Regions from separate parts of the Pectobacterium punjabense genome, predicted to be linked through region 2. Evidence: predicted binding sites of a transcription regulator. Region 2 holds the regulator's gene; each other region holds the start of a gene.
The links. Region 2 encodes CRP, which controls carbon source genes, mostly activating them, when cyclic AMP is high. Its sites were predicted from a motif close to ATGTGANNNNNNTCACAT; they were not measured.

Region 1 (7,480 bases), 1.3 Mb from region 2:
GTCTGATGAAAGTAGCCGACTGGTTCAACGTGGCCCGCGAAGTCGCCAACAGCGGTAAACAGGTGGTGATCTCTACGCTGGCACTGTTACAAGCCCCGTCTGAACTCACCGAGCTAAAGCGCTATGTAGAGAACGGCGAGTTCTTGCTGGAAGCGAACGATCTGGGCGCCGTTAACATCGCAGCCGAACGCAATCTGCCGTTTGTTGCCGGGCACGCGCTCAATTGCTACAACGCGTATACCCTACGTGTGCTGCACAAACAAGGCATGGTGCGCTGGTGCATGCCGGTCGAGCTTTCTCGCGACTGGCTGCAAAACCTGTTGAATCAGTGTGACGAGCTTGGTTTTCGCCATCAATTTGAAGTAGAAGTGCTCAGCTACGGCCATTTGCCGCTAGCCTATTCTGCGCGCTGCTTCACTGCCCGTTCAGAAGATCGACCAAAAGATGAATGCGAAACCTGCTGCCTTAGCTACCCGCAAGGCAGAAAAATGCTGTCGCAGGAAAACCAGCAGGTGTTCGTCCTCAATGGTATCCAGACGCAAAGCGGCTATTGCTACAACCTCGGTAACGAGCTGACGTCAATGCGGGATTTAGTCGATATTGTCCGGCTGTCGCCAAACGATATCACCACTCCAGCCATGCTGGATACATTCCGCGCCAACGAGCAAGGTCATGCACCATTAACACTGGAAAATCAGGCTGATTGCAACGGCTACTGGCGTCGCGTTGCTGGCCTGGAACTTGTTCAATAACTGATATCCTATCAGGGCGGCTAACCGCCCTTTCCTTCCTAAGCGCATCTTTGAACTACGTATAACCGTGACATTCCCGCATACTGATCTGACTTTCATCATTGACTGACGGCGTTAGCATCCACCGGCCTGGTGGAGTCAGTGAACAACAAAGTGAGCCATATTATGTCTATGTCTTCTCAACCCACCGTGTTTTCCGTCCTCGATCTTGCGCCGATTCCACAAGGTGCGACAGCGCGTGACGCCTTCCATCGCTCTCTGGATCTGGCGCAGCACACAGAAAAATGGGGCTATCACCGCTATTGGCTGGCGGAACACCACAGCATGACCGGTATCGCCAGCGCGGCAACGTCGGTCCTGCTCGGCTACCTTGCCTCGGGAACGGCGCGCATCCGTCTTGGCTCCGGCGGTGTCATGTTGCCGAACCACTCACCGCTCGTCATCGCTGAGCAGTTTGGTACGCTGGAATCGCTGTATCCCGGCCGCATCGATTTGGGATTAGGCCGCGCACCCGGCACCGATCAGCGCACCATGATGGCGCTGCGTCGTCACCTTAATGCCGATATCGAAGATTTCCCACGCGATGTGCAGGAATTGCAACGCTATTTCGCCGATGCACAGCCGGGTCAGGGAGTGCTGGCCGTCCCGGGACAAGGCTTACACGTTCCGATCTGGCTATTAGGTTCGAGCCTGTATAGCGCACAGCTGGCCGCGAGACTGGGGCTACCTTTTGCCTTCGCCGCCCATTTCGCGCCCGACATGTTGCTGGAAGCATTCCGTCTCTACCGTGAAAACTTTGTCCCTTCTGCCACCCACGCCAAGCCCTACGCGATGGTTTGCATCAATGTGGTGGCGGCCGATAGCGATCGGGATGCGCGTTTCCTCTTCACCTCGATGCAGCAACAGTTCATCAACCTACGCCGTGGCACGCCGGGTCCGCTCCCGGCACCGGTAGAAAACATCGATACGGTTGGATCTCCCGTTGAACAGTTTGGCGCAGAGCAAGCACTACGGCTGTCGATTGTCGGTGATAGCGCCAAGGTACGTCATGGATTACAGAGTCTTTTGCGTGAAACACAGGCGGATGAAGTGATGATCAATGGTCAAATCTTTGACCATCAGGCACGATTGCGATCTTTTGAAATCGCGATGGATATACGGCAGACGCTCTAACACGCCTTGATGGGTGGTAGTAACAAAAAAACGACCCTGAACGGGTCGTTTTGCATTGAGTAAAATATTGCTACAACAGCTTGTATTGGAACAAGCTGAAGTGAAACTTACGCGTCAGCAGGACGACGACGCGGAGCACGTGAAGCACCGTCACGGTTTTCACGGTTGAAAGAACGCTCACGACGCTCACCGCCGTTACCGTTACCTTCACGACGTTCACCACCGCCGAAAGAGCGACGTGGAGCGGCACCATCACGACGTTCGCCACCAGGACGACCACCACCACGACGTTCTGGCTGTGCAACGGCATCACCCAGCAATTGCATATTCATTGGTTTGTTCAGAATACGCGTGCGAGTAAAGTGCGATAACAGGTCGCCCGGCATACCTTTTGGCAGCTCGATCGTTGAGTGGGACCCGAACAGCTTGATGTTACCAATGTAACGGCTGCTGATATCCCCTTCGTTGGCGATAGCACCAACAATATGACGAACTTCGACGCCGTCATCACGACCCACTTCGATACGATACAGTTCCATCTCACCCGCATCACGACGCTCACGGCGTTGTGGACGGTCACCGTCACGGCTTTCGCGAGAATCACGCGGATCGCGGCGACGATCGCCACGTGAATCACCACGAGACTCATCACGATCGCGGAATTCACGACGCGGACGGAATACCGGATCTGGCGGCAGAATCAGAGGACGTTCGCCCTGTGCCATTTTCAGCAGCGCGGCGGCCAGCGTTTCGATATCCAGCTCTTCCTGCGGTTGCAGTTTCGTTAACAGCGCGCGGTACATGTCCAGATCGCTGCTTTCCAGCTGTTGCTGTACTTTAGCAGCAAACTTAGCCAGACGACGTTGTCCCAACAGTTCCGCATTTGGCAATTCCACTTCAGGAATAGTCAGCTTCATTGTGCGTTCGACGTTGCGCAGCAGGCGACGCTCGCGGTTTTCTACAAACAGCAGAGCACGACCTGCACGACCTGCACGACCAGTACGACCAATACGGTGGACGTAAGATTCGGCATCCATCGGAATATCGTAGTTCACTACCAGACTGATACGCTCAACGTCCAAACCACGCGCCGCAACATCGGTCGCGATCAGGATATCTAAACGGCCATCTTTCAGACGCTCCAGCGTTTGCTCACGCAGTGCCTGATTCATGTCACCATTCAGCGCAGCACTGTTGTAACCGCTACGTTCCAACGCTTCAGCCACTTCCAGCGTAGCGTTCTTGGTACGAACGAAAATAATTGCCGCATCAAAATCTTCTGCTTCCAGGAAACGCACCAGCGCTTCATTTTTACGCATACCCTGCACAGTCCAGTAGCTCTGGCTGATATCTGGACGCGTAGTCACGCTTGATTGGATGCGAACTTCTTGCGGATCTTTCATGAAACGACGCGTAATGCGGCGAATCGCTTCTGGCATGGTTGCAGAGAACAGCGCAGTCTGGTGCGCCGCAGGGATCTGAGCCATGATGTTTTCAACATCTTCGATGAAGCCCATACGCAGCATTTCATCAGCTTCATCCAGAACCAGACCACTCAGGTTGGACAGATCCAGCGTACCGCGTTTCAAGTGATCCAGCAGACGACCAGGAGTACCAACAACGATCTGGGCTCCACCACGCAAAGCGCGCAGTTGAACGTCATAACGCTGGCCGCCGTACAGGGCAACAACATTAACGCCGTGCATATGCTTAGCAAAATCATTACAGGCTTCAGCAACCTGAACAGCCAACTCACGGGTTGGTGCCAGCACCAGCATCTGCGGCGCTTTTAACTCAGGTTTTAAGTTATTGAGTAATGGCAGAGCAAAAGCCGCAGTTTTACCGCTACCGGTCTGTGCCATACCCAGCACATCACGACCGTTCAGCAGGTGAGGAATACATTCAGCCTGAATCGGCGATGGTTTTTCATAGCCCAGATCGGTCAGGGCATTAATAATAGGAGCAGACAGCCCCAAATCGGAAAAAGAAGTAAATAAATCAGTCATGTACACGTGCCTCATTAAACATGGCGGCCAGTCTACATAACTCGTCGTGAAAATTTTCAGTCATTTTCATTGAAAAGTGTGAACCGGCTCAAATTGGATTAAAAAGCGAACAAAAAAGCCCTCACCCGTGAAGGTGATAACCGAAGTTTTTTAGGCTGATGTAAGTGTTCGTCAGCTATTGCTGGTCCGATCCTGATAGGTCGTCTTGCTCTTGGCCTAATAGCGCCAATTCCAACAATGCATAGCGGTGCTCAACAAAGTTATGGACGTTGTTGGCAACCGTCAGCTTGAACAGCGCCAAAGCGGTGTTCTTGTCCCCCAGACTTAGGTAGTGCTTACCTAAATAGAAGTCAGTTTCACTGAGATGCTCAGCGAGCGAAGTGTTATCCGTAGCTTCTTCCTGTAAACGCTGCATCAGTGTTTTTTCACTGATACTGCCCAGGTAGAATTCGACAATATTCCATCCCCAAGGCCCTTTCTTCGCGTCGTCATAGCGTTTCTTCAACGCAATTTTGGCCGTCTCTGGATTGATTTCTCGCTCCACAAGATACAGCCATAACGAACGGAAAGGATCATTCGGATCGTCTCGATAAAACGCCAGCAGATCATCCTGCGCTAACAGATAGCGACCGCCATAATACAAAGCGATGCCACGGTTTAAACGCGCGTAATTGTAAGTTGGATCAAGCTCTAGTACAGAATCAAACGCTTCATAGGCAGCATCAAAATTGCCTGCCTGCGTTAAATAGATACCCAAATAGTTAAAAACTTCTGGAATATCAGGGCGGATCGTCAACGCTTGTGAAAAATCATTCCGCGCTAATGCCCGTAGCCCGAGACTATCATACAGCACTCCGCGCTCATATAATAGCTGTGCTCGCTCATCATCGGTTAATGCCCGGCTTGCAAGGATTTGTTCCATGCGTGCCAGGATCACTTCCTGCTGCAAAGTCGGCTGTAACGGAATCGCCAATACTGCGTCTTTACGCCAATCCGTGTTGCTGCATCCTGCCAGCATGAGTGCTGTTGCAACATAACACCAGCGCAAGAAAGGCTTCATTTCCCACTCCCGAAGACAAACATTGGATGAACATCCTGTCCCGGACTGCTCAACGCAAGGACATCCATACCCTTACGATATATGCAGCACCTTGCCATAATCAGGCAAGGTGCCATAGGACCGTTTTCTAACAGCCGTTATTCCTCAGAAGACGGGGCTGCCGCTTCCTGAGTTTGCGCATTGGCTTCTTTGATGCTTAAGCGCACGCGGCCCTGACGATCAACTTCCAGAACCTTAACTGGCACTTCCTGACCCATTTGCAGGTAATCAGTCACTTTCTCTACACGCTTGTCGGCGATCTGAGAAATATGTACCAGGCCTTCTTTACCGCCGCCAATAGCAACGAAAGCACCAAAATCAACGATGCGGGTAACTTTACCCTGATACACGCGACCGACTTCGATTTCGGCAGTGATCTCTTCAATACGACGAATCGCGTGTTTCGCTTTTTCACCGTCAGTTGAAGCGATCTTCACTGTACCATCATCTTCGATTTCAATGGTCGTACCCGTCTCTTCGGTCAGAGCACGGATCACTGAACCACCTTTACCGATCACATCTTTGATCTTATCGGTACTGATTTTAATGGTGTGAATACGCGGTGCAAATTCGGAGATATCACCACGTGGCGTGCTGATTGCCTGCTCCATCACACCCAGAATGTGCAAACGAGCACCTTTGGCTTGATTCAAAGCAACCTGCATGATCTCACGGGTAATCCCTTCGATCTTGATATCCATTTGCAGCGCGGTGATGCCTTCACGGCTACCAGCAACTTTGAAGTCCATATCGCCCAGGTGGTCTTCATCACCCAGAATGTCGGACAGAACAACGAAGTTGTCGCCTTCTTTCACCAGACCCATCGCGATACCCGCAACGGCTGATTTGATCGGCACACCTGCATCCATCAGTGCCAGAGAAGCACCGCAGACAGACGCCATCGAAGAAGAACCGTTAGATTCTGTGATTTCAGAGACCACACGCACAGTGTACGGGAACTCGCTCGCCTTCGGCATAACAGCCAACACGCCGCGCTTAGCCAGACGACCGTGACCAATTTCACGACGCTTAGGCGAACCCACCATACCCGTTTCACCAACAGAGTACGGAGGGAAGTTGTAGTGCAGCAGGAAGCGATCGGTACGTTCACCGGTCAGTTCGTCAATGGTCTGCGCATCACGCTCAGTACCCAGCGTTGCAGTGACCAACGCCTGCGTTTCACCACGGGTGAATAGCGCGGAACCGTGGGTACGCGGCAGTACACCAGTACGCACATCCAGACCACGAATCATGTCTTTTTCACGGCCATCAATACGCGGTTCGCCAGCCAGTACGCGGCTACGCACAACGTTTTTCTCGACGTTGCCCAGGATTTCCTGGATCTCGCCAGCATTCAACGTCTCATCTTCGGCTTGCAGAGCAGCAACAACATCAGCTTTGATGACGTCAACCTGTGCATAGCGCTCTTGTTTTTCGGTGATGCGGTAAGCGTCACCCAAACGAGCTTCAGACAAAGCCTGTACACGCTGCTCTAAAGAAACATTCACTTCTGGCGCATGCCAGTCCCACTTCGGCTTGCCAGCTTCGGCAACCAGAGCGTTGATGTTTTCGATAACAACCTGTTGTTGATCGTGACCAAATACGACTGCACCCAGCATTTGGTCTTCACTCAGCAAGTCAGCTTCAGATTCCACCATCAGAACCGCGCCTTCAGTACCTGCAACAACCAGATCCAGACGGCTTTCTTTCAGCTCATCTGTCGTTGGGTTCAGGACATACTGGTCATTCAGGTAACCGACGCGCGCCGCACCGATAGGGCCGCTGAACGGGATACCGGACAGGCTCAGCGCAGCAGAAGCACCAATCATAGCAACGATGTCAGGGTTAACCTGTGGATTAACGGAAACGACAGTTGCAATCACCTGAACTTCATTCAGGAAACCTTCTGGGAACAGAGGGCGAATCGGGCGGTCAATCAGGCGGGAAATCAGCGTTTCGCCTTCGCTTGGACGACCTTCACGGCGGAAGAAACCACCGGGGAAACGTCCAGCAGCGTAAGTACGCTCTTGATAGTTAACCGTCAACGGGAAGAAACTTTGGCCGGGTTTAGCGTTTTTAGCGCCGACAACGGTAACAAATACCGCTGTATCATCCATGCTTACCATTACAGCGGCGGTAGCCTGGCGTGCCATCATACCCGTCTCTAACGTGACGGTATGCTGACCATATTGAAACTTACGAACGATCGGATTCAGCAAAATAATATCCTTAACTGGGGCGCGTTACACGTATTCTAGATAAACGCACCAATGAACTCCCGACCTTTACACTACATCCTCACGACTAATGACAACCCTTATCTTGCTTATGCAGATAAAGCCTCTCATTAGCCGCGCGAACCTCTGTAATGAAAGATCATATTTAACAACAATACACTACTCTGTTTTGCTAACGCTTCCTAGAAGAAAGGGGCCAAAAGAGGCCCCTTC
Region 2 (7,480 bases):
CTTCAGGAACCACTTTTACTCAGGAACCCTAGCGTGATTATTCCCTGGCAACAGCTCGATCCAGAAACGCTGGATAACATCATCGAATCTTTCGTGCTGCGTGAAGGCACCGATTATGGCGAGCAGGAACGTTCGCTGGCGCAGAAAGTAGAAGATATCCGTAGTCAGCTCCAATCTGGCGAGGTCGTTTTGGTGTGGTCTGAGTTGCATGAGACGCTAAATATTATGCCACGCGGGCAGCTCAATGCAGGTGGACATGCTCCTTATTGAGCATGGTGAAAGACGTGAAAGAACGCGCCAAACATGCTAACAATGGGAACCATTACGTCATTTTTGAGAATGTGCGCAGGCTTTCAGCCTATGCGCGCATCGCGATCACGGAGTCACGCGCCTTATGTCACATCAGCATCCGATTATTGCGGTTACTGGTTCCAGCGGAGCGGGAACCACGACAACCAGCTTGGCCTTTCGTAAGATTTTCCAGCAGTTCGATCTACGTGCAGCCCAGTTAGAAGGCGATAGCTTTCACCGCTATACCCGCCCGGAAATGGACATGGCGATCCGCAAAGCGCGTGATTTAGGGCGCCACATCAGCTATTTCGGCCCAGAAGCGAATGATTTCAGCCTGCTAGAACAATCGTTTATCGAATATGGTCGACATGGTCGCGGCCAGACGCGTAAATACCTCCACACCTACGATGAAGCGATTCCCTATAATCAGGTTCCCGGGACATTCACACCGTGGGAACCCATGCCGGAACCTACCGATATCCTGTTCTACGAAGGGCTGCATGGTGGTGTGGTCACCGAACAAAATGATGTGGCACAGCATGTCGATTTGCTCGTCGGCGTAGTACCGATCGTCAACCTGGAGTGGATTCAAAAGCTGATTCGTGACGTCAATGAACGCGGTCATTCGCGTGAAGCGGTGATGGATTCTGTCGTCCGCTCCATGGAAGACTACATCACCTATATCACGCCGCAGTTTTCTCGTACGCACATCAACTTCCAGCGCGTACCCACCGTGGACACCTCTAACCCGTTTGCCGCCAAGTCAATTCCTTCACTGGACGAAAGCTTCGTCGTCATTCACTTTCAGGGGTTGGATAATATTGATTATCCCTATCTGCTCGCCATGTTGCAGGGGTCGTTTATCTCCCACATCAATACGTTAGTCGTTCCCGGCGGGAAAATGGGGCTAGCGATGGAGCTCATCATGGCACCGCTGGTACAGCGGTTAATCGAAGGGAAAACGATAGAATAAGCATCAAGATACACGGGGAGACCACAGGGATGAGGCCTCCCTACGGGAACCTCCCCCTATGTTTCCCCTAATAACAGGCTTAAGTGACCAGAATGAGTACCCAGAGAAAGGGATTATTCCAGCACTCTAATTTCGTGACTGTGCGTCACCTCGACGGCTTTGCCCAGCATCAATGCCACAGAGCAGTATTTTTCCGCTGACAGGGCAACAGCTCGCTCGACGGCTTTATCGGTCAGCCCTTTTCCCGTCACGGTAAAATGTAGATTGATATGGGTAAATAAGCGCGGCGCTTCAGAGCGGCGCTCCGAGGTTAATTTCACCTCACAATCCGCCACGTCATTGCGACCTTTTTGCAGAATCGACACCACATCAATCGCGCTGCATCCCCCTACGGACATCAACACCATTTCCATCGGACTGGGCGCTTTATCGCCGGAATTACCGTCCATCAATACCTGATGCCCTGATGCGGATTCGCCCAAAAACGTTAAGCCTTCAACCCATTTTACCCGAGCCTGCATGATGCCTCTCCACTAAAAATTTTTTGAAAATTTATACCGTTACTGTACAAAAACCAGCGTTAATCAGAGCTTTGTCATGCTGAAGCGAGACAACACAAGACACATCCTTAAAGCTGTGTTAAAACGAAAATAGAATAGACCTTTTCTGGACAAAGCCAGAAACGAAGAAGATGATGATGACGTAGCCAGACATACCCAGCCACGTTTACGGTGCGGCAAGGCAGCAACCGGAAAATCAAGGGTACAGTGGTTCCAGTATATTCCCTGACGTCATTCTGACTAGACTGAATTTTATTTTTTTAGCAGTTAAACACGCCGTACAGGGAACTCTGACCCCTGTAATTTGCGCAGTGAATTACAACAGAGGATGATAGCGAATGGTTCTCGGCAAACCGCAGACAGACCCAACTCTCGAATGGTTCCTTTCCCATTGTCATATCCACAAGTATCCATCGAAGAGCACGCTGATTCACCAAGGTGAAAAAGCAGAAACGCTTTACTACATCGTGAAAGGCTCTGTCGCAGTGCTAATCAAAGATGAAGAAGGCAAGGAAATGATTCTTTCCTACCTCAATCAGGGCGATTTTATTGGTGAGCTCGGCCTGTTTGAAGAAGGTCAGGAACGCAGCGCCTGGGTTCGGGCAAAAACCGCCTGTGAAGTGGCTGAAATTTCCTATAAAAAATTCCGCCAGCTCATCCAGGTTAACCCGGATATCCTCATGCGCTTGTCTGCGCAAATGGCAAGCAGACTTCAGGTTACCTCTGAGAAAGTCGGCAACCTCGCCTTCCTTGATGTGACCGGCCGTATCGCCCAAACATTACTCAACCTGGCCAAACAACCTGATGCCATGACGCATCCAGATGGCATGCAAATTAAAATTACCCGTCAGGAAATTGGGCAAATCGTTGGCTGCTCGCGTGAAACCGTGGGCCGCATTCTGAAAATGTTAGAAGACCAGAACCTGATCTCTGCGCACGGTAAAACGATTGTCGTTTACGGCACTCGCTAAATCCCTGTCGCTGTACCCTACCAACAAAAAAGCGTGAAGCCTCTGCTTCACGCTTTTTTTATGGCGAGCTTCCTGCTCACCACCCTACGGGTCGTTGCTAACGCAACGCTGAAAAACGTTCCCTACGTTTTTTTATGGCGTAATCAGTTTGCTGCGTTAACGACCTGCGCGACGGCTTTAGCGAATTTCGCCATTCCCTGCACAATATCGTCTTCATCAATAATCAACGATGGCACAAAGCGGATCACGTTCGGCCCTGCCATCAAAACCATCAGTCCCTGCGCCGTTGCAGCAGCCAGGAACTCTCCCGCGCGGCCATGCCACTGCGGTTTCAACTCGGCACCCAACAGCAGCCCCATCCCGCGGATTTGCTCGAATACGCCGTACTGCTGGTTAATTTTCTCCAGTTCACTGACAAAGCGCTCGTGACGAGCCGCTACGCCCGACAGTACTTCCGGCGTGTTGATAATATCCAGCGCTGCTTCCGCCACCGCACAGGCCAGAGGGTTACCGCCATAAGTGGTACCGTGCACCCCAACCGTCATGGCTGATGCGATCTCTTCTGTCGTCAACATCGCGCTAATCGGGAACCCACCGCCCAACGCTTTAGCCGTTGTCAGGATATCCGGCGTAATACCATAGTGCATATAGCTGAATAATTTACCAGTACGCCCCATCCCGCTCTGCACTTCATCAAACACCAGCAACGCTTTATGTTGATCGCACAAGTCACGAACGCCCTGCAAAAATTCAGGCGTAGCGGGGGTAATTCCGCCTTCACCCTGAATCGGTTCCAGCACGACCGCACAGGTGTGATCGTCCATCACCGCTTTAACCGCAGCGAGATCGTTGAACGGAACATGCACAATATCGGCAGGCTTAGGCCCGAAACCATCGGCATATTTAGGTTGTCCACCAACTGAAACGGTGAACAGCGTGCGACCATGGAATGCATTGTAGAAGGCGATGATCTTGGTTTTATACGGACTATGGCGTTTAACCGCATAGTGACGCGCCAGCTTAAATGCGGCTTCGTTAGCCTCTGCACCAGAGTTAACAAAGAACACGCGATCGGCAAAAGTGGCATCGATCAGTTTGCTGGCAAGGCGTAGCGCAGGTTCATTCGTGAAAATATTGCTGGTATGCCACAGTTTTTCGCCCTGCTGCTGTAAGGCGTTAACCAGCGCCGGATGGCAGTGACCGAGCGCCGTGACCGCGATACCACCGGAGAAATCGATATATTCTCGGCCATCCTGATCCCAGACGCGGCTCCCCTTACCTTTCACTGGTACAAACTTCGCGGGTGCATAAACCGGCAAAATAACCTTATCGTGGGTATCCCGTGTCACTGCTTTCTGCTCTGCTGCCATTTGCTGCCTCACTCTGCTGTCCATTACGTCAGAAATGAAAATATAGTCAATAAATATGCATAAAAAATCAATCGCAGGCAATATTAAATCAGCCGATGAAGAAAATAACTTTCTATACGATTAAATTTTAAGGAAATTATCCAAAAGCTGATGCCCTTGCTGGCTGAGAATGCTCTCAGGATGAAACTGCACGCCTTCCAGCGGCAATGAGCGATGACGGACTCCCATAATCTCGTCACGCTTCCCTTCATATTCGCTCCAGGCGGTAACCTCAAAGCAAACGGGTAGCGAAGCGGGATCAATGATGAGCGAATGATAGCGGGTAACCGTCAAAGGCTGGGCCAACCCGGTGAAAACACCCGTATTGTTGTGCACAATTGCTGAAGTTTTGCCATGCATCACTTGCCGCGCCCGCACCACCCGCGCGCCGAACGCCTGCCCCATCGCCTGATGGCCAAGACACACACCCAAAATAGGCAACTTATCAGCAAAGTGACGAATAGCCGCCAGTGAAATGCCCGCCTCGTCTGGCGTACAAGGGCCAGGAGAAATCACCAACCGCTCGGGCGCAAGCCGTTCAATCTCGCGCAGCGTCAGTTCATCATTACGCTTCACCACGACTTGTGCGCCAAGCTCACAAAAGTATTGATAAAGGTTGTAGGTAAAGGAGTCGTAGTTATCGATAATTAGCAGCATATTGACTTAATGTTATGATAAATATTAGTTATTTAAATTAATCCTACTCTTGATATCCACAATAATACCCGAAAATTATGCCAATGAATTTTTCATAGACGCATGCAACACTGATTATTGTATCTGCGTATAGCTAGAAGCATGGCGAGAGGTCGATCTTAGTTGCATCCAGAGGCGTGTTAGAGGGCAGGAAGCAGAGATTCCGAGTTAAATGTGCAGAATCCCTACTTTAGCTAGATATTGATTAGATTAACGAGCGCGAGCTATTAACGATAGCTAAGCATCATCCAAGATAAAAGTTATAGGTACCCGATAAAAACCATCAACAAAATCAGGTCGTAGTTCAGCAACTGAGGTATCTGGCTTTGCCCCATATAGCTCGATTGCTTTATCTGTCAGGGTAGTCGTTGTTACCGCTTCTTTCGCATTCGACTGGAATACACCGATCGATGATAAATAATCCAAGGGAAAATTAAACCGATAGACACCAAATTTATTTCCCTCCCTAATGATAATATCCATAGGATTCATCACCTTCTTTCCTTTTAAAGACAATTTAGGGATGTAGGTAATGAACTCGACAGGTGCTTCATCTCTAATTTCGGCCCACGTTAAGTTGCAGCTCTCAGTCGCAGAAGCAAGCTTTCCTTTAGATTTGAAAGCATCAGAAAGGCATAAACCCACTTTGCTCCCGGTTAAAGGCTCCATCGTAGACTTACGGATAACGTTGATAATAACTTTTACAGCACTCTGTTGTGTTGATTTAACAGAATTGCATTGACCTTTTTTAAATACAAACTTATCCAAGCGTTCATTAATATCATTTACGTTATTAATTAACACTGCATTTATTACTGTAAGTCGCTCGCCAGTTTCACTATTTACTCTATATGCCAAGCTACAAAGGCTGAATGCAACACCGGATAAAATAAAATCCCTTCTGCTAACCATTATTCAACCCTCTTATTCAACCAAGTCAGCTTCAGCATGAGACATTATTGTCATATCTGATGTAGGATATGTTGTACAAGATAATATAAATGTTCCTCTCTGAGTTCCATCAAGGAAAGATTGATCGCTATCATCATAACTTCCAAAGATCACCCTACATGCACATGTAGAACACGCTCCAGCCCGGCAACTGTAGGGAAGATCTATTCCAGCTTCTTCAGCAGCATCAAGTATATATTTATCATCAGGACACATTATTTCTTGGGTGCCGCCGCTGCAACTCAAAATCCGTATCTTGTATGAAGCCATAACTCATACCATCCTTTTAAATTTACTAATTGAATTTTTCCAATAAACACATTAAAAAAATTATGAAAATGAATATAAAAAATTAACAAGATTATTTTTTAAAATACAGTGAAAAAAATAATTTTAAAATTAGAAATCACACATCGCAACGCCACCTTTACATTGTGCAAGACAACTCTGAAAGTTCGTACTTCCATAATCACCAGGCATATCTAATAGGTATGAACATTCGGCTATACATCTATCGGTCAGGGATAGTGAATATTTTTCGTCGATAATCATTTCATTCGATTTTTTACTTTTAACAATACACATCTTTTGATTTTGTGTTTGTATAAAACTGACTTTCCCATTAATAAGGTCAATAGGAAGGGGTTTATCATCTGAACTGATCGCTTTACCTGAAAATAAAACAAACGACAAAATCAATGGGAATAATACCAACAAGGGAGGGGATTTTAACATAACTCAATCCTTTAAAAGTATGCTAATTAATGTTTCTAATACTTGGTTTTTTATCTTCCAATAACCAAAATAATTTAGGCAAAAAATACATGCATTTATCGCAAAAATCCAATCAATACTAAAATAATTAGTAAAGAAATCAAGATCTTTTTCTTTTATCTATCACGTGCCATTTAAAAAATGGCACAAAACAATAACAAAAAAAGGAAAGGAAATAACAAAAAAATCACACATCCGCATCTTTATTTACATAAACTGTAAAGCCATCTGGTTTTAAATCTGGATGATCAATTGAAATATCATTTATAACCTTACCCGTTAACGTATAAATTAAGTGCCCGGCAACATGCCGACACTTTTCATACTCCTCCTGAGGCAAAGAGCTTTTCAGCACAACTAACTCTGCTTTGATTTGCTCGATAAGAACAATTGATTTTTCAATTAAACTTTCTGCGATCTTTTTATCTGAGATGAACATTTTACGATCCTAGTAGCGTGTCTGAAAATGGCTTTCATGCATCCTAATAATGCTACCTTTCGTAAAATTAAGGGTCAATAAAAAAATAATTTGTCAACAAAAAAATATGTACGAAAAATATTTACACAGATAAACGCTAACAGCCTGTCAGCCACTTCCTTATGTTTAGTTTTTTTATCGCTTCACAGCAGAAGCAGAAATATTCAGAGGGACAGCGTCTCTACAAATAGAGGAAAACCAACCAGGTGTGTCTGCACTGAGCCAAAGTATAAAGGTAGCACGATCATAATTACAAAGATAACAAATGATTTATTTCTGTAATAAATATCTTCATTAATAGGTAATATTTATTATTACCCCCTACAGAAAACGATTTCTTTGAAACTATTGTTAACAAAATAAATAATAACCAAAAA
Region 3 (7,480 bases), 1.9 Mb from region 2:
CAGTATTTTTTAATCCGCATAAATCCCACGAATAAAACACGAAGAGAATCACAGAATTGAGATCATTTAAAATTTTCTCTTTTTGAAGATCTTGTTCACATTACTGTAAGATAGAATAAATAGAATGAAATCGCTGAACAAAGTGGCAGCGCGTTTTTTAAATAATAATTCTCTTCAACATGGGATAATAAAATGAAAGTTAAAATATTGACGATGATGGTAACTTCCTTAATCAGCTTAAGCTCCATGGCTGTTACGATTGACTATCGTCATGAGATGAATGATTCAGCAAAAAACGACCATAAAGATCGCCTGCTGATGTCCCACCGTTTTGACAACGGCTTTGGCCTGTCAATGGAAGCAAAATGGGGTCAATCAGACGCCGATAAAACACCAAATAAACCGTATAACGAGCCAGTCAGCAACGGTACTGAAGTTACCGCTAGCTACCAGTACAAGTTCGACAAAACCTTTGGCGTTGAAGCGGGCTTAAACATGGTGTCCTCTTCAAAAGACAACAACTACCGCCCTTATGTCAAAGGTACGGCTAACATTACCGATTCACTGTACTATGGTCTGCGCTACCGTGCATCTTACCTGCGCAAAAGTGACAGCATCGGTACTACAGCCCCTTCCGACATGAAAGGTTATACCATCACCAGTACGCTGGGTTATAAACTGCCTGCGAACTTTGTGGTTGAATACGAATTTGAATACGACAAGAAAACCAAAGCCGGTTCTGTTGGTTACCTTGCCGACAACGACAACTACGGCCTCACTCATAACGTTAAATTAGCGTACAAATATGACAAAAACTGGACGCCTTACGCTGAAGTCGGCAACGTGATTGGCAGCAAAACGACTGACGAGCGTCAAACTCGTTACCGCGTTGGTGTGCAATACAATTTCTAATGGCTAACGCCATATAGAAAATAGATTTAATAGCAAATAGCGTTCTTTTTATTGGTTTGTTATTTCCTGTCTATAAAAACGGCGAAGTTATTCACTTCGCCGTTTTTTATTCTTCATATTTAACTATCAAATCAGAAGCGGTAGCCTACACCAAACATAAAGGCCCACGGATCGAGTTTAGTATGGATACTTTGCTGAGCGTTACCGGCTTTAAATTTCACATCGGTATCAATATCCATCCACCATACGGACATGTTTACTAGCCAATTCTTGTCCAGGTTGTAATCCAACCCAGCCTGCGCTGCAATACCCCAGGAATTTTTCAGGCTCAGATCGCTCAAACCCGCACCTTTCCCCGTATCATTGAATTTCTCGTCGAAGAACATCGTGTAGTTCAGACCAACGCCTAAATAAGGGCGTAACTTATCTTGAGCATCGCCAAAATAGTACTGTGCTACCAGTGACGGTGGCAGGTGCTTAACTTCCGCAATTGTTCCCGTACCCGGTGTGCCAACCTTGTGTTTGAACGGCGTAGCGGCGAGCAATTCAACACCAATGTTGTCCGTCACCATATAGCTGAAAGTCAGACCCAGTTGAGTATTGTTGCTAACCTGAAACTCCCCCAACCCCAGCACGTTGTCCGAGCTTTCAGCAGGACGCACAGTAGCCGTTCCCGCCCGAACAATAAAATCCCCCGCTTGATGAGCCTGCGCAAATGCAGGCATGAGTGCCGCTGCCAACAATAAGAAAGATGTTTTTTTCATTACCCACTCCATTTATAGGGTTTAAATTTCGAGCGAAAGATACCCCTAAATGGGTATTATTGTTTTAAGCCAGATCACATCCTTTAAAGGTTTTACGTTCAAATTGAACTAAATCACTTATCACTAACTAATTAAAATTCATGGGATTGATCCAGATCAAAAACAGCATGACGAATAAATTGCGTCATTAATGATGAGGAAAATGGATATGGGTAACCCTGCCACATTGATCCTCAACGAAAGTAAAAACAGCATTGCATCGCTAACGGGGTGCCACAGCGCGAATTAACAGGTTACAATCGCGAGTTAAGTTCTTTCTGTCGATTTATCTTTTCCAAGGAGCCTTCATGCCTATCACGGCTAACACGTTGTACCGTGACACGATGAATTTTACCCGTAACCAGTTCATCAGCATCTTAATGATGTCACTGTTGACGGCATTCATTACTGTCATACTGAATCATGCACTATCGCCTTCTGGAGACGAGTTACAGATTCTGAGCAGTTCCAGCAGCGATCTGTCATCTTCTGTCGAATCTGGCTTAATGGACTTGATTCAGCAGATGACGCCGGAACAACAAACCGTGTTGCTGAAAATGTCGGCAGCAGGCACTTTTGCTGCATTAGTAGGTAATGTGCTGCTGACGGGCGGGGTTCTGATGCTGATCCAACTGGTTTCTGGCGGACACCGCACCAGCGCTCTACGCGCTATTGGCGCATCCGCACCTTTTTTATTCCGCCTACTTTTCCTGATTCTGCTGTGCACGTTGCTCATCCAGCTTGGTATGATGCTTTTGATCATCCCTGGCGTATTGCTCGCTATTGCACTGAGCTTATCACCGGTGATTGTGGTAACGGAAAAAAGCGGGATTTTCAACGCGATTAAAGTAAGTACTAAGCTCGCCTATAGCAACTTACGCGCTACAGCGCCCGCCATCGTGATGTGGTTGCTGGCTAAAATCGTTATTTTGCTGGTCGTGTCAAAGTTACCTATTTCCTCACCCACGGTACTCGGCGTGGTTCTGAACGGCTTGAGCAACTTGATCTCCGCCATTCTGCTGATTTACCTGTTCCGCCTTTATATGTTGCTGCGCGCATAACTACCGCTCCCAGCCTATGCCACACCTGTGGTGGCATAGGCTTAGCAATCCCTTGGCCGTTACCGACCCATTCGTAATTTTCTGCAAATTATTACAATATCTCGGGAATGGTGATCCACAATAAAGGATAATGGCATGCGCTATCGGGTAACTCTTGCGGGTTATGATTACGACACAGTTGAGTGATGGATTGACATAATGAAGCAACTTCTTGATTTTATACCGTTGGTCGTTTTTTTTGCGGCCTATAAACTTTATGACATCTATATTGCATCGGGTGCGCTGATTGCGGCAACGGCGCTGTCACTCGCGGTCACCTGGGTGATGTACCGTAAAATAGAGAAAATGACGCTGGTTACCTTTGCGATGGTCGTCGTTTTTGGTTCGCTAACGCTGGTATTCCATAATGATCTGTTTATTAAGTGGAAAGTGACCATCATCTACGCCTTGTTTGCCATTGCCCTGCTGGTTAGCCAGTTTGTCATGAAACAGACTCTGATTCAGAAGATGCTGGGCAAAGAGTTGACCTTACCGCAGCCTGTCTGGGGGAAACTGAATTTCGCCTGGGCCATGTTCTTTCTGGTGTGCGGATTGGTTAACATTTATATTGCTTTCTGGCTACCGCAAAGCGTTTGGGTAAATTTTAAAGTCTTTGGACTAACCGGTGTGACGCTGCTGTTTACGCTGGTTTGTGGCGTCTATATTTATCGCCACTTACCTAACGACCAAGAGAAATCAGAAGAAGAAAAAAGCGAGCTACAGTAATCGCTAAACCGAGGCATACACAATGAGCACACAAAACGTGTTACCACAGGGTGAACTGGTTCTCCGTACGCTGGCAATGCCAGCTGATACCAATGCGAACGGGGATATTTTTGGCGGCTGGTTGATGTCGCAAATGGACATCGGCGGTGCCATTCTGGCGAAAGAAATCGCCGAAGGGCGCGTCGTTACTGTACGGGTTGATGGGATGTCGTTCCTAAAACCCGTTGCCGTCGGCGATGTGGTTTGCTGCTATGCGCGTTGCTTACGTACTGGCCGTAGCTCTATCAATGTCAACGTTGAAGTCTGGGTAAAGAAAGTGTCGTCTGAGCCGATTGGTCAGCGCTATCGGGCCACCGAAGCGTTATTCACTTACGTCGCCGTCGATGAAGAAGGCCATCCACGTGAACTGCCAGCCGGTAAAAGCAACTTCACGCCAAGCGAGTAATATCAGACTGAGCGCTTGCTGCATCGACACGATTTCACCCGTTCTATAATGAAAACGGGGCATCATCTATCAAAGACGATGCCCCGTTTCTTTTTATGTATTGCCGGGTATTATTCGACCGCCGCCCCGCCATCAATTTTAAACACGATGGTCACAACCAGATCTTTACCTGGCTTGCTCGCTTCGTAACGCCATTTACGCATCGCCTGTTTGATGTCACGTTCAAACATATTGCGCGGCTCAGCAGAAAGTACCCGAACGTTGTCAACGCGCCCGGATTCATCCACATCAAACTGCATTTTCACTCGTCCTTCAACGCGTAACGAGAACGCGCGGGCTGGATACTGTGGCTGCGCGCGGCTCAGCGGACGTGGCCCACTCGACTGTGAGCTTGCTGCTGGTGCAGGTGCCTGTTTCACTGGCGCATTATTGACATTGCGCGTCGGCTCTTCGCTGGTAAACGGCGAAGGCGGCTGTTTTTCAACGGTCGGTTCACGCTTAACCGGCTTCGGCTGCTCCACCTTCTTCACGGGCTTAGGCTCCGGTTTAGGTTTCGGCTTGGGTTTTGGTTCAGGTAACGGTATCGCTACTGGCTGCGGCACGGGTTCCGGTTCTGGAATCGGTTCCGGCTCAGGTTCTGGCTGCTTAACGGGCTCGGGTTCAGGGGCTGATTTGGCAACAGGTGCCGCTTCGTAGGCTGCGGGATTCACCATTACCACGCTGATAGGTTTAGACTCCTGCGGTAATTCAATTGAATTATTAAACGAAGCGTACAGCAAACCTGCAATCAGTGAACCGTGGAAACCAACTGAAAGTATGAATGGCCATGAGTAACGACGGGTTAGAAAAAATTTTTTTTGCGGCATAGTCTGTCTTTATCCTCTTATGCCGCCCAAGTTTAAATGCAAATAGCAATCATATTCAATAACAACCCGTGGAATTGTAAAAAAAACAGAAATTGTGGGGGGATTACTCTGGCAAATCAACCTATTGTCCTCGAGCTATTGTCTTCAAACAACATCACGTATGATAGTAGAAACACGTTTCTCTTACCGATAGTGTTTGGCCGTTGGGGGAACCGTACCCGGAATCCCGAACGCGAGAATTTACCTTCCTACCCGTGAGGCCACTATGCTCTATGTCATTTATGCTGAAGATAATGTTGATTCCCTGGCAAAACGCCTGTCGGTCAGACCAGACCATCTTGCCCGTTTACAGGTATTACGCGATCAGGGTCGGCTGATTACTGCTGGCCCCTTACCCGCTATCGATAGCGAAGATCCCGGTCAGGCTGGTTTTAGCGGTTCTGTCATTATCGCCGAATTCGCATCGTTGGATGAAGCTACGGCGTGGGCCAATGCGGACCCTTACATCGCGGCTGGCGTCTACAAACACGTTAGCGTGAAACCATACAAAAAAGTGTTTTAGGAGTTCCGTTGATACAGGTCATGATAGTACGAAAAATCATGACCTCTTGCCCCCACACCAAAAGCTGAAATATTTTAGTCATTTAACAGTGATAGTTTGACCGCTATTCATCTATAGAGGGTCAACAATCATGTTAATGCCTGCGGTTTTGCGAAACGGAATTGCTACTATCCGCCGCCGTCATCGCCTAAGTATTCTCTCCGGATTGTTATTGATCATTGGGCTATTTTCTTTACTGCAATTGGTTTCTATCGGCGTCATTTCTCAAACGATGACTCAAGTTAGACAGGATATTTCCGCGAACGAGGGGCTGCGCCAGCAACAAGCGGTAATGGATAAAGCACGGATGGAAGTGATGAATGCCAGCGACAAACTCAACCGCGCGGGTATTTATCTGTTGGTAGATAAAGAAACAGGCTCTGAAGGCAGCTGGCATAGCCTGATGGATGAAGCGGAAGTCTCTCTAAAACAGGCACAAGCGCACTACCAATTACTGGGAACAGCCACGACGAATGAAGCAGACACACCAGCCTTTGTCGATTTGAAGAAAAGTTACAACCAGCTTTATTCCGGGCTTGTCGAGCTGGCCGAGGGAATCAAAACGACCAATCAGATCGATATTTTCTTTGCTGTCCCGGTTCAGGCCTACCAAAGCGATTTTACTCAAAAATATTCGCACTATCTGCAAGATACCGATGCGCTACAAAAGCAGCATGGCCAACAATTCTTATCCTCTCTCGATCGCGCGAAAACCATTTTCATCACGGTTCTGGGGCTCTTATTGGCGATCGCGATCGCTGTGTGGATTGGTGTAAATCGGGTCATTATTCGCCCGCTGACACAAATTATTACCCATTTAAAACGGATCGCCGCTGGCGATCTATCTCACTCGGTCAACGCAGAAACCCGCGGTACACGCGAAGTTGAACAGCTCAATACCAACGTCATTCAAATGCAGGAAGGTCTGGTTACATTGGTCAATCAAGTTCGTCAGGGCGTTGACCACATGGTGACACAGGTCGATCGCGTCGCTGCGGATAACCAACAGCTTTCCGAACAGGCAAATCGCCAATCCCGCGAACTTAAAGCCACGACGGAACACATTATTCAGCTCAGCCAACATCTGGAACAAAATACGCTGCATACGCAACAGGCCAACTTGCATGCGGAAGATACCAGTAAAATTGCCACACAAGGTGAAACGATGATGAATGACGTCAAAGCGGCGATGTCAGATATCGCAGGCAGAACGCGAGAAATGACGGAAGCGATTGGGATGATTGAGAACGTAGCATTCCAGACCCACATTTTGTCTTTGAACGCAGCGATTGAAGCCGCACGGGCTGGGGCAATGGGGCGCGGGTTCGCCGTTGTCGCGCGAGAGGTCGGCACGTTGGCTTCGCAAAGCAGCCACTCTGCACAGAACATCAATGTGCTGATCCGTGATTCAGACAACAGCGTAACCGCAGGAACGCGGCTGGTAAACAAGCTGAATGATAGCCTACAAAACATCATCCAAACGGCGAAAGGAACAGGCACGTTTCTGAGCGAGATCTCGGAAATATCGCATCAGCAAAATGAAAGCATTCATGAAGTGACTGCCCGGCTCAGCACACTGAACGACACCGTCAGAGAAAATGCGGGTCAGGTTGAAGCTTCCGCGCACACCTTCACCTCACTGCTGGAGCAAACGGAACGTCTCAGTACCTCGGTATCGTTGTTTATCCTTCCCTCGACAGAGCATGACGTTAATTCGATGATTGACCAGAGAGAAATAGTTCAGCGCATTCCAATGATGGGATAAGCCGATGACGGCATAAATCAGTGCCTTGATAACAAAATACCGTGATAAAAAATAGCGACCATACTTCGGGTCGCTATTTTTCTCACTGACTTACCACTCGTAGGCTACCGCATAGAGCAATGCCCGCCGTTGGTGCTTCTGCTGCAAATAACGAGCAGAGCGAATATGGCGGTAAGTACGCGATTGCGCTTCCAACCAACGGCCTCTTCTACGCTGGACCTGACGTAACATCCGCCAACGGCCCACTTCATTCCGACTGCGT
Region 4 (7,480 bases), 120 kb from region 2:
TACAGTTACCGCCCGCAAAGGTTTTGATGCCTTTATCCAGACCTTGCTGAATCACACCGTGGTTCACTGGGTCCAGAATAATAATCGCGTCATCTTTCATACGCAGCGAGGATGCGGCGTCGATCCAATACCCCTGCCAGCCACTTTCACGCAGCTTTGGGTAGACTTCATTGGTATAATCGCCGCCCTGACAGGTAATGATGATGTCCAGCGCGCGCAGTGCTTCGATATTATAAGCATCCTGCAACACGCCTTGATGACCGCCCAACGCCGGAGCAGCTTCGCCGTGCTGAGACGTTGAAAAGAACACCGGGTGAATAACATCAAAGTCGCGTTCTTCCACCATGCGCTGCATGAGAACCGAGCCGACCATACCGCGCCAGCCAATAAAACCAACATTTTTCATGGTAACTGTCCTGCTTTGGGGGTAACAAAAAAGAATTCCGGCTAACGTCGAGGGCGCATAGTTAGTGCTGACTCAGTGAACTGCCGCAGAGGTTGCGCGTGCCGTGCCGTAAATCTGTAAATTATCGTGTCGTTCAACCTTACAAAATGTACATAAAGTCGCAAGTGAATTTATTCGATAGTACGGCATTTTTCAGCAGTCATTCTAATATCATCAACCTGACTCACGATAAGAACCGCGACCAATACATCATATCGCTGCCACCGTCAGGTAACAGGAGCAATAACCAACATGACAGAAATGATCTCCGCAACGGTGCTGCTGTTGCTCATTATGGACCCACTCGGCAACTTGCCCATTTTCATGTCCGTACTCAAGCACCTCGATCCCAAACGCCGACGTGTGGTGCTGATCCGCGAGATGCTGATTGCACTTGGGCTGATGCTGATTTTCCTGTTTGCTGGCGAACACATTCTGGCGTTCCTGAATCTGCGTACTGAAACCGTGTCCATTTCCGGCGGTATCGTCCTCTTTCTCATCGCGATTCGGATGATTTTCCCCTCGCAGGAAGGCAATAGCAGCGGTCTGCCAGCCGGCGAAGAACCGTTTCTGGTGCCGATGGCGATTCCATTGGTCGCCGGGCCGTCGATCCTCGCGGCATTGATGCTCCTTTCTCACCAGTATCCCAATCAGTTACCCCACCTGACGCTGGCATTGTTTATCGCCTGGACGATCTCCTTCATCATCCTGCTGCTGTCAGATGTGTTCTTACGTTTATTGGGTGAAAAAGGCGTGAGCGCGCTGGAGAAATTGATGGGGCTGATTCTGGTGATGCTGTCGACGCAAATGTTCCTCGACGGCATACGTGCGTACATGAAGTTATAGGTGCGTCATTCTCGCCTGTGTCTTAGTCACATTTTATGCCGACTAAGAGGTGGTTTCGTGCGCGATAATACCGCAATTTCCATGCTACCCCGTAGCACGCGCCCGACGCAGGGCGCTTGTATCTTTCTCATGTAGTGATTAGCTATCACTACATGAAACAGAGTGAGCTTCCGCAGGGCGCTAAGGCTATCAACCTTGCGATTGAGTTTAAGCCCTCTGTTTCACCTTTCACGCCAGCATTAACATTGAACGGTTACCTAGAGCACTGACTCTGAATGTACAAGCGGAACGGGCGTGACGGCTTCAGTGAAAGGGGGACATTATGTATTACATCGGCATTGATATCAGTAAACGTTTTATCGATGTGTGCTTATTGGTTGATGGCATTAAAGGTAAACGGAAGACGAAAGTTTTACCCAATGACCCCAACTCAGCACAGGCTTTGGCTCGATGGTTAATCCTGCAAAAATGTGACCCGAGTCAGGCTCATATCATCATGGAAGCCACTGGGATTTATCACGAACACCTGGCCTATGGTCTCCATCAGGCTGGTATTCTGGTGTCCGTGATAAACCCGCATCGGGTGCGTGAATTCGCCAAAGGAATGGGGATATTGACTAAAACGGATAAGGTTGATGCTTATGTGCTTGCCTGTTATGGCTGCCTGAAACAACCAGAAAACTGGCTCCCGCCTCTCAAGAAATAAGGAAACTCAAAGTCTTGTTACAGCACAGGGATAGTCTGCTGAATGATAAACAACGCATAGAAAATCGACTGAGCACGTTAAAATCCACCACGGCCCCAGAAGAAGTCCTGACCTCGCTGGAGTCGATTGAGCGAAATTTGAAGAATGAGCTGGCAAGGATTGAACGCCTGATAGCGGAGCATATAGATAAGCATCCTGGGCTAAAAAATGACCTGAAACTTCTGCAATCGATTGATGGAGTTGGAGAGCAAATCGGGTGGAATATGTTAGCCATCATCCGGGGCAATAACTTCAGGAGCGCGGAACAGGTGGCGGCGTACCTGGGAGTTATCCCGGTTGAACATCGTTCAGGCACCTCGGTGTGTGGCAGGGCCAGACTGTCGAAAATAGGTCCGCCGGGTATCCGGGCAAAACTGTATATGGGAGCCATAGCGGCTATCAGTTGGAACAGTCATGTGAAAGCCCTCTATGAAAGACTGCGGCTAAAAGGAAAAGCGAAGATGGTGGCGATAGGGGCGGCGATGAGGAAACTGGTTCATCTGTGTTATGGCGTGCTGCATACGCAGCGGCCATATGACAAAAATTATGCGATGACGCCCCATTAAAATGCTTGACCGGCAACACGGTTACTCAGTCGCCGCCGCCCTGCGAACCCAGGCTTCCGGCTAAATCATGCCGCTACGCGGTGCCATCGGCGTTCATGATCACCCTTCGAGCCGCCAGTGACGCGTTCCATACGCGGCACTGGCTTTCGCGACGTCCTGTCGCTCACTCGGTGCTCATGATCACCGCTGCATAATTTTTACGCCGGATTAATGTCAAAACCCTCCCTTGTAAGAGGGGGGTTAAACACATTAGAGCAAAATACTACCAATCACCGCCAGCAAGAAGGCGATGGTGCCGAGCAGCGTTTCCATCACCGTCCAGGTTTTCAGGGTTGTTTTCTCATCCATTTCGAGGAAGCGGCTCACCAGCCAGAAGCCAGAGTCGTTCACATGCGACAGCACGGTCGCACCACCCGCAATCGCCACCACAATAAAGCACAGATCAAACTGGCTTAAGCCCGTGGTCGCCGCCACGGTGGGTGCCATCAGCGCCGCCGTCGTCGTCAATGCCACCGTCGCCGAACCCTGCGCCACACGCAGTGCAGCAGACACGACAAACGCGGCCACAATCACTGGCATCCCCGTATCCGCCAAGGCACCCGCCAACGCGTTACCAATGCCGCTGGCGCGCAATACACCACCGAACATTCCGCCCGCGCCAGTGACCAGAATAATCGAACAAATCGGTCCTAATGCCCCATCACAAATTTTCTCAAGGTGTGAGCGGCTCTTATCGCCACTAAAGACCATCAACGCAAAGAACACCGTGATCAGTAATGCAACTGGCGTTTTACCCAACATGCGTAAGAACTGCACCAAGCCGTTATCACCGCTCACTACCCCCATCACCGTTAGCGTATTCAGCCCGGTATCGAGAAAAATCAGCACTAATGGCAGCAGCAGAATACTCAACACCACGGAAAAGCGTGGTGGTTTAACGCTCGTATCGGTTTCAACCGCAGACAAGAAGCTTGCAGGCAGCTTGATATCGAATTTTTTACCGGCGTATAACCCATAGAGATAGCCGCCGAAATACCAGGTGGGTAACGCAATAAGGCCACCAATAATCACTAACAGGCCGATATTGGCACCCAGTAACTCACTGGCCGCAACCGGACCGGGATGCGGCGGCACCAAAGCGTGCATGGCAGCAAAAGCACCCGCCGCGGGAAAGGCATATTTTAATGTTGAGCCGCCAAAGCGTTTCGCCACGCTGAAAATAATCGGCAACATCACAACCAGACCGGCGTCGAAGAAAATCGGGAAGCCAAACAGCAGCGACGCAATACCCAGCGCAAAGGGAGCACGCTGCTCGCCGAATTTGTTGATCAGCGTATCGGCCAAAACCTTCGCGCCACCAGTAACTTCCAGCAGCCGGCCAATCATTGCCCCCAGACCAACCAGCAGAGCAACAGAAGCCAGCGTACTACCAAAACCACTAAGTAATGTTGGGACAATCTTCTCATATGGAGTTTTTGTCACCAGCGCAGTGACCAGACTTACCAGTGTCAAAGCCAAAAAAGCATGCACTTTAAAGCGCATAATCAACACCAGTAACAGTGCGACCGCGCCTGCGGCGATGGTTAATAGCACACTGGCGCTATAGGCGGATGTTATTTCTGTCATCGTTAATCATCTCTCTTAGACACCGGGCCAAAATTGGCTGATTGTTTGTGAGGCGTATCACATCATCATTTGATACCGGTAACATGATACGGGTAACATGTTAAAGTCTGGAACCATTAAGTATCATTTAATTTACAGTTTGAGATAGAGATCAAATTATGTCAGGTCGAAGCATTATTCTGATGGGCGTATCAGGCAGTGGAAAATCCTCAGTTGGCGCTGAACTTGGCCGCGCCATTCAGGCAAAATTTATTGATGGCGACGATCTGCATCCGCGCGCCAATATCCAGAAAATGGCCAGCGGTACGCCGTTGAATGACGACGACCGCGCACCGTGGCTGGAGCGGCTCAGCGATGTCGCCTACAGCCTGGCGCACAAAAATGAAACGGGCATTATCGTCTGTTCCGCGCTGAAAAAGCGTTACCGCGACCGCCTGCGCGAAGGGAACGAAAAGATGGTGTTTATCTATTTGAAAGGCAGCTTTGAACTGGTTCTGGAGCGTCACAAAGCCAGAGCGGGACACTTTATGCCAACAGACCTGCTGAAAAGCCAGTTCGATGCACTGGAAGAACCAGGCAGTGATGAACCGGATGTCCTGAAGATCGACATCGACGGCACGCGGGAAGACGTTGTGCAGCGTTGCGTTGACGCACTGCGTGCAGCAGGCTAACGTCGCGGCTTAGAGGCTTTCGCCATCCAGCACGGTAAAACCGACATCAACCATTTCCTGCTCCACCGGCTCGCCTCTCAGGCGGGCCAGCAGGCGTTCGGTGCCGACGCGCCCCATGTGTTCACGCGGCGTCAGTACGCTAGCCAGCTTCGGCACCATCGCTTGACCAATGTCGTGCCCGTGGAAACCCGCTACGCCAATGTCATCTGGCACGCGTAACCCCTGCCGCTGACATTCGAACATCGCACCGACGGCTAAGTCGTCATTGGTGCAAAATACGCTATCGACCTGCGGATATTCCGCCTGCGTCTGCCGCAGTAGCTCACCGCCAAGCGAATAGGAAGATGCCCGCTCGCTCATCACGCAATAACTTTTGAGATCGCTTTCCAACATCGCTTGTTCGTAACCTCGGCAACGCATAATCGTACGTTCATCCTGTCGCGCGCCGAGATAGACGATGTGACGATGCCCCAGCGCGACCATACGCAACGTCATCTGGCGCGCGGCTTCAACGTTATCGAACCCGACCGCCATATCCAGACAAGGCGACACAGAATCCATCAGTTCCACCACCGGAATACCCGCAACATCCAGCATCTGGCGCGTTCGCGGCGTGTGGGTGCGTTCGGCCAGAATAAGCCCGTCAATGTGATAGGACAGCAGTGAGGTCAGGCGCTGTTCTTCTCTGTCAGGATGATAGCCATAGTGCGCCAACATAGTTTGGTAACCGTGCGCTTCCGCCGTACGTTCAATTCCACGCAATACTTCAGCGAAAACCTGATTGGTTAATGATGGCAGCAACACGCCAATCGCCCGGCTGGTCGAACTGGCGAGCATGTTAGGGGCGAGATTAGGGATGTAGCCCAGCTCATCCAACGCAATGGCGATCTTTGCCTGCAACGCGACCGACACTTGAGCGGGATTACGTAAATAGCGGCTTACCGTCATTTTGGTAATCCCAACGCGGTCGGCAACATCCTGGAGAACGGGTCTTTTCTTCTTCATCATCGACTAAAAGCGTCTGAAAAACAGTGCCCTAAGTCTAGCAAAAAAAGCCCGTCGAGGCTCCCCCAGAGACACGTTTTACTGTAGCCCAAAGCCGGAAAAATAGAGCGGTGCGGGCGAATCATGCGGTATATCGCCGCGTTGCTGTTCCACTGCCTTCATCGAAGAGGGCAATTCAAACGGCAAACGGGCAGTGTAGCGCCGCTCATGCATCAGAGAACGCAGCAGGATCGTATCACTGACGCCAAAGTTAGCCACCAGAACACTGGCCTTATCTTCAATCGCGGTCAAGATAGCCGGGCGATCAAGATAAACCGTCACGATCGTTGGCACATAGCGAGCCGCATTCACAATTGCTTGATACTGTTCATTATCTTGGCGGAAATCTAGCGCACCTTCATGGTACATCGCGCCAAAAAAGAAATTCTTGTGCGGTTGCTCATACGGTGCCGTCGCTCGTATCAACGCCACATCGGCCTTGACGGGGTGATCAACAACAACCAGGCCAGCATTACGCACGACATCGGGATTCATTCCCCACACATAAATTTTCTTCCCCTTCTGCAACGGCAGAATTCCCTGTCGTTTTTTCAGCAACACTAACGCGTCATATTGCGCCTGTTCAGCTTGTGCCGTGATGGATGGGCGCTGGAACACCTGCTGCGTCCTTTCTGGATCGACAAACGGCACCTCGAATTGACCGAGCTGGAATTTTTGTTCCAAAATACGCAAGACCGATTGGTCAACGCGCTGCGGCGAAATCTTGCCTTGCTGCACCGCTTGCACAATGATGGAAGAGTCATCTACCCCACCAAATTGATCAATACCCGCGTCGATCGCTTTAACAAAGCGCTTAGCTTGAGATAAATGCTCAACGCCCCAAGGAATGCCAATATCAATACCGGGTTTCTCATTTTCTGGATATCCGGTAATACAGGTTCCGACGCAGTCTTTCGTAATGAGCCAATCGCTGATCACGACACCACGAAAACCATACTCACCACGCAGCACATCCTGTAGTAAGAAACGGTTAAAGCCGACGCCCACCTGCTCAATCGGCTGACCTTTATAGACCGCATCTTTCAAAATCGGGTAGGTAGGCATCACCCCCGCGACATTCGCTTCAAACGCGCCGGTAAACGGGTAAACATGCGTTTCCAGAGCGTCGCTATCGCCGAAAGAGGCAAAACGGCCATAGTAGTGGTGGCCATCAAAACCGTTATCCGACGCGCCGTATCCAACCCAATGTTTCACGACTGAACTCACGCTCTGCCGGTTTAATCCGCCCGCCCCATTTTGCATTCCCGTGATGTAGCCCCGCACCATGCGTTTGACCAGCTCACTATTATCACCAAACGTGCCATCAATACGTGACCAGCGCGGTTCTGTCACTAAATCAGCGATAGGTGACAATGCCTGAGTGATCCCCACCGAACGGTATTCCTGACGGATGATATCAGCATAATGACGAGCAAACGCTTCACTACCCATTGCGGCGATACCGGGGGGCGTCGGCCATTTGGAGAAACCATCAACAGTTGGGGTCGCATTCACTGAATAGGTATAGACACTGCGC

Region 1: a site for CRP is predicted at 4,008-4,025, ahead of yrbN (protein YrbN). Genes of this name have one in related genera too.
Region 3: a site for CRP is predicted at 1,778-1,795, ahead of ompW (outer membrane protein OmpW). Genes of this name have one in related genera too.
Region 4: a site for CRP is predicted at 4,274-4,291, ahead of E2566_RS19905 (GntP family permease). Genes of this name have one in related genera too.

The regions. Positions count from the first base shown of each region.
Region 1 covers NZ_CP038498.1:758,397-765,876, reverse strand. The annotation lists gene E2566_RS03450 (U32 family peptidase) at 1-752, shown strand, start outside; gene E2566_RS03445 (luciferase-like monooxygenase) at 918-1,925, shown strand; gene E2566_RS03440 (DEAD/DEAH family ATP-dependent RNA helicase) at 2,033-3,931, opposite strand; gene yrbN (protein YrbN) at 3,924-3,995, opposite strand; gene nlpI (lipoprotein NlpI) at 4,107-4,991, opposite strand; gene pnp (polyribonucleotide nucleotidyltransferase) at 5,129-7,249, opposite strand.
Region 2 covers NZ_CP038498.1:4,260,968-4,268,447, forward strand. The annotation lists gene E2566_RS19380 (hydrolase) at 1-32, shown strand, start outside; gene E2566_RS19385 (YheU family protein) at 34-270, shown strand; gene E2566_RS19390 (phosphoribulokinase) at 395-1,264, shown strand; gene E2566_RS19395 (OsmC family protein) at 1,378-1,785, opposite strand; gene crp (cAMP-activated global transcriptional regulator CRP) at 2,163-2,795, shown strand; gene argD (bifunctional acetylornithine/succinyldiaminopimelate transaminase) at 2,939-4,165, opposite strand; gene E2566_RS19410 (aminodeoxychorismate synthase component II) at 4,286-4,861, opposite strand; gene E2566_RS19415 (hypothetical protein) at 5,138-5,812, opposite strand; gene E2566_RS19420 (2Fe-2S iron-sulfur cluster-binding protein) at 5,825-6,121, opposite strand; gene E2566_RS19425 (hypothetical protein) at 6,251-6,586, opposite strand; gene E2566_RS19430 (hypothetical protein) at 6,813-7,064, opposite strand.
Region 3 covers NZ_CP038498.1:2,337,422-2,344,901, reverse strand. The annotation lists gene E2566_RS10575 (oligogalacturonate-specific porin KdgM family protein) at 193-912, shown strand; gene ompW (outer membrane protein OmpW) at 1,044-1,676, opposite strand; gene E2566_RS10565 (YciC family protein) at 2,024-2,776, shown strand; gene E2566_RS10560 (septation protein A) at 2,975-3,541, shown strand; gene yciA (acyl-CoA thioester hydrolase YciA) at 3,564-3,986, shown strand; gene tonB (TonB system transport protein TonB) at 4,097-4,852, opposite strand; gene E2566_RS10545 (YciI family protein) at 5,118-5,414, shown strand; gene E2566_RS10540 (Tar ligand binding domain-containing protein) at 5,545-7,218, shown strand; gene E2566_RS10535 (YciY family protein) at 7,309-7,480, opposite strand, start outside.
Region 4 covers NZ_CP038498.1:4,382,304-4,389,783, forward strand. The annotation lists gene asd (aspartate-semialdehyde dehydrogenase) at 1-406, opposite strand, end outside; gene E2566_RS19895 (YhgN family NAAT transporter) at 698-1,291, shown strand; partial or broken gene E2566_RS19900 (IS110 family RNA-guided transposase) at 1,614-2,602, shown strand; gene E2566_RS19905 (GntP family permease) at 2,852-4,228, opposite strand; gene E2566_RS19910 (gluconokinase) at 4,387-4,899, shown strand; gene gntR (gluconate operon transcriptional repressor GntR) at 4,909-5,904, opposite strand; gene E2566_RS19920 (glycoside hydrolase family 3 protein) at 5,983-7,480, opposite strand, start outside.